DNA from 2 places in the Nocardia sputorum genome. Region 1 is predicted to be linked to the other one. Evidence: predicted binding sites of a transcription regulator. Region 1 holds the regulator's gene; the other holds the start of a gene.
The links. Region 1 encodes HspR, which represses chaperone genes until heat shock. Its sites were predicted from a motif close to ANNTGAGTNNNNNNNACTCANNT; they were not measured.
Positions count from the first base shown of each region.

Region 2: lon (endopeptidase La) is a predicted target of HspR. The motif match lies at 2,062-2,084, and genes of this name have one in related genera.

Region 1 is NZ_AP026978.1:6,621,029-6,624,439, reverse strand. Features, by position in the region: gene grpE (nucleotide exchange factor GrpE) at 1-434, shown strand, start outside; gene dnaJ (molecular chaperone DnaJ) at 459-1,619, shown strand; gene QMG86_RS29910 (heat shock protein transcriptional repressor HspR) at 1,619-2,035, shown strand; gene QMG86_RS29905 (globin domain-containing protein) at 2,563-3,411, shown strand, end outside.
Region 2 is NZ_AP026978.1:6,914,834-6,918,244, reverse strand. Features, by position in the region: gene QMG86_RS31230 (TIGR03084 family metal-binding protein) at 1-443, opposite strand, end outside; gene QMG86_RS31225 (DUF445 domain-containing protein) at 553-1,908, opposite strand; gene lon (endopeptidase La) at 2,163-3,411, shown strand, end outside.

The DNA of each region.
Region 1 (3,411 bases):
AGTACGCCAACTATCGGCGCCGGGTCGAGCGCGACCGCAAGGCCGCGATCGATTCCGCCAAGGCGTCGGTGGTCACCGAATTGCTCGGCGTGCTCGACGATCTCGACCGGGCGCGGGCGCACGGCGACCTGGAGTCCGGTCCGCTGAAGTCGGTGGCCGACAAGCTGTCGGCCGCGCTGCTCAAGCAGGGCCTCGAGGAGTTCGGTTCGGAGGGCGAGCCTTTCGACCCGACCCTGCACGAGGCCGTGCAGCACGAGGGCTCCGGCCACGATCCGGTGATCGGCATTGTGATGCGCAAAGGCTATCGCTTCGGCGATAGGGTGCTTCGGCACGCGCTCGTCGGGGTAACCGACGGCGTGGCCGATCTGACGGAGAACGAGAACCAGCCGACCGAAGAGGCATCGGATGTTGATGCCGGCGCGAACGAACAATAAGGACGCGAGAGGAGGAGATGCTCGGTGAGCCAACGGGAGTGGATCGAAAAGGACTTCTACAAGGAACTGGGTGTTTCCTCCAGCGCCTCGCAGGACGAGATCAAGAAGGCCTACCGCAAGCTCGCGCGCGACTTGCACCCGGATGCCAACCCCGGTGACACCAAAGCCGAGGAGAAGTTCAAGGCCGTCAGCGAGGCGCACGCCGTGCTGTCGGATCCGGCCAAGCGCAAGGAGTACGACGACACCCGCAAGCTCTTCGCGGGTGGCGGCTACAGCCGCGGTGGGTTCGGGTCCGGCGCGGGGGGCGGCTTCTCACAGGAGTTCAATCTCGGGGACATCTTCGGCGGTGCGAGCACCGGCGACGGTGGCCTCGGCGACCTGCTCGGCGGTCTGTTCAACCGGGGTGGCGGCGCGCGGACGTCGAGCCGCCCCCGGCGCGGCGCCGACGTGGAGACCGAGACCACTCTCGGTTTCCGGGAGGCGGCCCAGGGCGTCACGGTTCCGCTGCGAATGACCAGTCCGTCGCCGTGCACCACGTGTCACGGCAGCGGCGCCAAGCCGGGCACGAGTCCGCGAGTCTGCCCGATCTGCAACGGGACCGGCATCGTCAGCCGTAACCAGGGCGCGTTCGGCTTCAGCGAGCCGTGCGACGAGTGCCGGGGCAGCGGATCGATCATCGACGACCCGTGCCTGGACTGCCAGGGCAGCGGTATCCAGAACCGCACGCGCACCATCACGGTGCGTATTCCCCCGGGAGTCGGTGACGGGCAACGGATCCGGCTGGCCGGACAGGGCGAGGCGGGACTGCGCGGGGCGCCCTCGGGCGACCTCTATGTCACCGTCCACGTCAGCCAGGACAAGGTCTTCGGCCGCAACGGCGACGACCTGACCCTGGTGCTGCCGGTCAGTTACAGTGAACTGGTTCTCGGCACCACGGTTTCGGTGCCCACGCTGGACGGCCGGGTCGGCGTCAAGGTGCCTCCGGGCACCGCGGACGGCCGCACCCTGCGGGTACGCGGCCGCGGCGTGCCCAAGCGCGGCGGCGGCGCGGGCGACCTGCTGGTGACGGTGAAAGTCGCGGTGCCGCAGAAGCTCGACGGCGACGCCGTCGAGGCACTCAAGCGCTACCAGGAGGCCGAGCGGGCGAGTGGCTTCGATCCACGTGCGGGATGGGCAGGTGCGTGATGTCCTCGGAACCGAAGAACGCGTCCGGCGGGTCGCGGGCCGAGTTCTTCATGATCTCGGTGGCGGCCCAGCTGGCCGGCATGCACGCGCAGACGCTGCGCACGTATGACCGTCTGGGACTGGTCACGCCGCAACGGACTTCGGGTGGCGGGCGGCGCTATTCGGCCCGGGACGTCGAGCTGCTGCGCGAGGTGCAGCGGCTGTCCCAGGACGAAGGCGTCAACCTGGCGGGCATCAAGCGCATCATCGAACTGACCAATCAGGTGGAGGAGCTGCGCCAGCAGGTCGCGGAACTGTCGGCCGAGCTGGAGCGGGCCCGGGCCGGATACCGTCCCGATCTCGCCCCGCAGCGCAGTACCGCGTTGGTCGTCTGGCAGCCGCGGCACCGCCGCGAGGACGGCCAGCGCAGGCGATAACCGGCACGACGACGGCCCCGGCCTCGGTCGCACAGCGCGACCCGAGGCCGGGGCCGTCGTCGTTGAGACACCGCCGAGGATTTGCTGAAAATAAGCCATATTATGCTCTGTACAAGTGCTGCGGCGGAGTTCATTTCGTTGTCGAATCAACTGGCGCTTTTCACCATAGATTTGTTTACGGATCGAGATCGGTTTGCCCGGTTCGTACTCCGTGTGCTGTTCTGCGTGTTGCCCTGAAGTCGCTAGAACAGACCAATCGGGACGTATTTAACCAAGAGGCACTTACCTTTTCGGTGTGCGGACGACTGATTTAGCGGCAGATCTACGGTCTTTCAGTCGGTTTCTCTGGCGTGTCTCCCTGGATATCCTCGTTTCGAGGAAATTGCACGCGTGATGTTCCTTCGAAAGATTCCGTTGCTGGCAAACCTCGCCTACACTCCTTGCCATCGGCTGCTGTCGAGTGGCCCCGCAGCACCTCACTCGCCGGCATGGTTCGTGAACGAGTGCGAAATGGGGTTGTGAGACCAATGGATTCACGCACTGTCGCTTTGATCAGAACTACGTTCAAGGCGGTTGCTGCGGAGGATGGGGGGCCGGAGAAACTGGCCAGATCGTTCTATGCGATCTTGTTCACCGACTACCCGCACGTCCGCGATTTCTTTCCCGCCGCGATGGACTCGCAGCGCGATCGCCTGGTCAAGGCGATCTCCTATGCGCTGGACCGGTTGGAGGAGCCCGACAAGCTGCTGCCCTTCCTCGCCCAGCTCGGTAGGGACCACCGCAAGTACGGCGTGCAGCCCGCGCACTACACCGCCGTCGCCACCGCGCTGAAGACCGCCGTGAAGGTGTTCGCGGGCACCGAGATGTGGACCGACGAGGTCGACCGCGCCTGGGACGAGGGCCTGAAGATCATCGCCGACACCATGATCGGCGCGGCGGAGAAGGAGACCACGCCGTCGGCATGGACCGGCACGGTGATCGAACGCCGGGAGGTCCTGCGCAACCTGGTCATCGTCCGGCTGCAATTGGATCAGCCGATGCGGTACGCCGCGGGTCAGTATCTGAGTGTGCAGATCCCGTCGCGGCCGCGCATGTGGCGCTATCTCTCGCCCGCCGTGCCCGCGACTGCCAACGGCGAGATCGAGTTCCACGTCCGGAACGTGCTGGGCGGCTGGGTCAGTTCGGCCATCGTCGGCCAGACCGTCGTCGGCGACCAGTGGCTGCTCGGCTCACCGCTGGGCGGTCTCGGAGTCCCGCGCAACGCCAAACGCAAGATGCTGATGATCGGCTGCGGCACCGGGATCGCGCCGCTGCGCGCCCAGCTCATGTCGATGGCGATGCGGCGCACCAATCCGAAGGTGCACCTGTTCGTCGGC
Region 2 (3,411 bases), 290 kb from region 1:
TCGGCCACGTCCTGCCCGTGTGCCCAGGTCTCCATGATGCGGGCGGTGATCATCGACGCTGCGCTCATCGGCGGACCGAACCACGGCAACTTCACGCCCGGAGGCGTCGCGCGCAGCGCGGCGACGAGTCCCGCGCGGCCACGCCGCCAGCGATCGAGCAGCTCGGCCGGTGGTTCGGTGGCGGCTTTCTCGGCGGCCTCGTCGACGAACGTGAGCGCCCGCGGCCCGGCTTCCGCCAGCAACTGCTGGAATCGGGCGGCGTCCGCGGTGGCGATCGTCGCGATTTCGTCGGTCCAAGCCAGATGGCCGATCTGATGGGCGATGGTCCAGCCGGGCGCGGGGGTGGCGCGCGCCCACTCCGCGGGTGCCAACGGGGCGACGAGTCGTTCCAGGCCCGCGCATTCGTCGGCGAAGTCGCCGAGCAACGCCTCTAGGTCAGCCATCAGTTCCCCTGCCGGTCCGGGCACACCGCTTCGTGTGCCGCCGTGGTCCAGCATCGCAGCGAGGTCAAAAAAAGGCAAGCATGCTTGTTTTATCTTGCGCTACGGGCTGCTACCAGCCGAAGACCATCAGGTGGGCGGCTCCCACGACCAGGCCGAGGACCGCGCCGTGCAGATACAGCAGCCAGGCGTCCTGTTCGACGGACGCGTAGAACATCTCCATGAACTCCCCCGGCGTGAGCCGCCGCAACTTGCGCGCCGCGAAGTCGTCGATGGTCTTGGCCTGCGCCAGGGTGAACTCCTCGTCCTCGACCAGGGTCGGGGCCAGCCCGACCGCGGCCCCCGCCGCGCCCACCGTGAGGTTGTCGAATTGGCGGCGCCCCAGCGCCGCTCGCACCAGTGAGGTCGTCGGCCCGAGCTGGCGATGGATCTCGTCGGCGATCAAGCGCTCCAGCAACTGCCTGGTCTTGTCCCCGTTCGGGCCCTCCAGCAGCTCCTTGGACAAGTTCGGCAGCGTGAGCACCTGGTAGGCCAGGATGTGCGCCAGATCGGTGGCCGCCTGTGGCTGCCGTTTCGCCAGCAGCGCCTGCTTCCACAGGTACTTGTACCTCGGTTGCGGGTCGCCCGGCTCGAACACCATCTTCACCGCGATGACGTTCACGATCACGCCGATCGCGGCCGAGGCGAGCAGGACGATCACCCAGCCCGGAATCCAGCCCAGCACCGGAATGTGCTGGTGCACGTGCAGATACAGGGCCAGTAGCACGCCGAAGGGCGCGCCGAGCAGGCCGATGCGCACCATGAAGCGCAGCTCGGGCGCCGCGATGGTGGTGGTCAGGTCCTTGAGGATGGCCGGGTTGTCCTGCAGGTAGCGGATCACGAAGCCCTTGATGCCGATCAGCTGGTCGACGTTGTCGCCGAGCGAGGCGAACGCGCGACGTGACAAGGCGGGCAGTTCGCGATCCACCCGCTGGTAGATCAGCTGCTTGGCGGCGCGCGGCACCGTGCGCCACAGGTCGGGGTTCTCCCGGTACATCAACTCGTCCACCAGGGGGCGCACTTGCTCGCGCGCGAGGACCGCGATGTAGTCGGCGATGCCGTCGAGATCGAGTTCGTGAATGAAGTCCTTGGGACTGCCGATCCGCATCAGGGCCTTGTCCACGCAGATGCTGGCCATCTTCTCCGCACGCGCCGGGATGAAGCCCTGGAAGCCGAGGCGGCGACCGTCGCCGGAGAAGGTCGGCAGTACTTGGACGCGGCGCGGGAAATAGGGATAGAGCACGTGCAGGCCGGGAATCCGGACGCCACGAAAGATGATCGGCCAGAACAACATCAGCACGCCGGTCCAGTTGGTCAGCCAGCCCGCCAGCGCGCTGAAGATCGGGAATGTGATCAGGTCGACCACGAACTTCGGCTGCCCGGTCAAACCTTCCCAGTCGATGAACACGCCAGCGGCGAGCGACGACATCGATGGGACTCCTCAAGCCGATCCGGCGGTACCGCCGGTATGAGATATCAATGTCCTCACGTTCTCATTGCCTTGGACGGGGTGTCAACGCTCGGCGGGTCTTCGCCGTGAGCGAACGGACCGGTCGGGGCGGAACAAAGCCGGACGCCCCGGGGTTGAGTAGGCATCGCTCAACTTTTGGAAGGGTCGAAGACGTGACTACACCACAGAACCTGCCGGTGCTGTTCCTGACCGATCCGATCGTGCTGCCGGGCATGGTCGTGCCCATCGAACTGGACGAATCCGCGCAGGCCGCGATCGATGCCGCGCGCGCCGCCAAGACCGACGCCGTGCTGCTCGCGCCGCGGCTGACCGAGGGCTACGCCACCTACGGTGTGGTCGCCACCATCGAACAGGTCGGCCGGATGCGCGGCGGAGCCCCCGCGGCCGTCCTCAAGGCCGAACGGCGCGCCAAGATCGGGCACGGGGTCACCGGGCCGGGCGCCGCGCTGTGGGTCGAGGCCGAACCGGTCGAGAGTCCCACTCCCGACGGCCGCACCAAGGAACTGGCCGCCGAATACAAGAAGCTGGTCGTCTCGGTGCTGCAACGCCGCGAAGCCTGGCAGATCATCGACGCGGTCAACCAGCTGACCGATCCCTCGGCCATCGCCGACACCGCGGGCTACGCCCCGTACCTGACTTCGGACCAGAAGCGGGAACTGCTCGAGACCCCCGAGGTGGCCGAGCGGCTGACCACGCTGATCGAGTGGACCAAAGCGCACATCGCCGAGGCCGAGATCAGCGAGAAGATCAGCGAAGACGTGCGCGAGGGCATGGAGAAGAGCCAGCGCGAATTCCTGCTCCGCCAGCAGCTCAACGCCATCCGCAAGGAGCTCGGCGAGGACGAGCCGGACGGCGCCGACGACTACCGCACCCGCGTCGAACAGGCGGACCTGCCCGACACGGTTCGCGAGGCCGCGTTGCGCGAAGTCGGCAGGCTGGAACGAGCCAGCGATCAAAGCCCGGAATCGGGATGGATCCGGACCTGGCTGGACACCGTGCTCGAGCTGCCGTGGACGGTGAAGACCACCGACAGCGCCGACGTCTCGGCCGCCCGCGCGGTGCTGGACGCCGACCACCACGGCTTGGAAGAGGTCAAGGACCGCATGGTCGAGTACCTGGCCGTCCGCGCTCGCCGGGCCGCTCGCGGCCTGGAGGTCGTCGGCGGACGCGGGTCCGGCGCGGTACTGGTGCTGGTCGGTCCGCCCGGCGTCGGCAAGACCTCGCTGGGTGAGTCCGTGGCGCGCGCGCTGGGCCGCAAGTTCGTCCGCGTCGCCCTGGGCGGCGTGCGCGACGAGGCCGAGATCCGCGGGCACCGCCGTACCTACGTCGGCGCGCTGCCCGGCCGTATCGTCCGGGCCATGAAGGAAGCCGGTTCGATGAACCCGGTCGTCCTGCTGGACGAGATCGACAAGGTCGGCTCGGACTTCCGCGGCGACCCGGCGGCCGCCCTGCTCGAGGTGC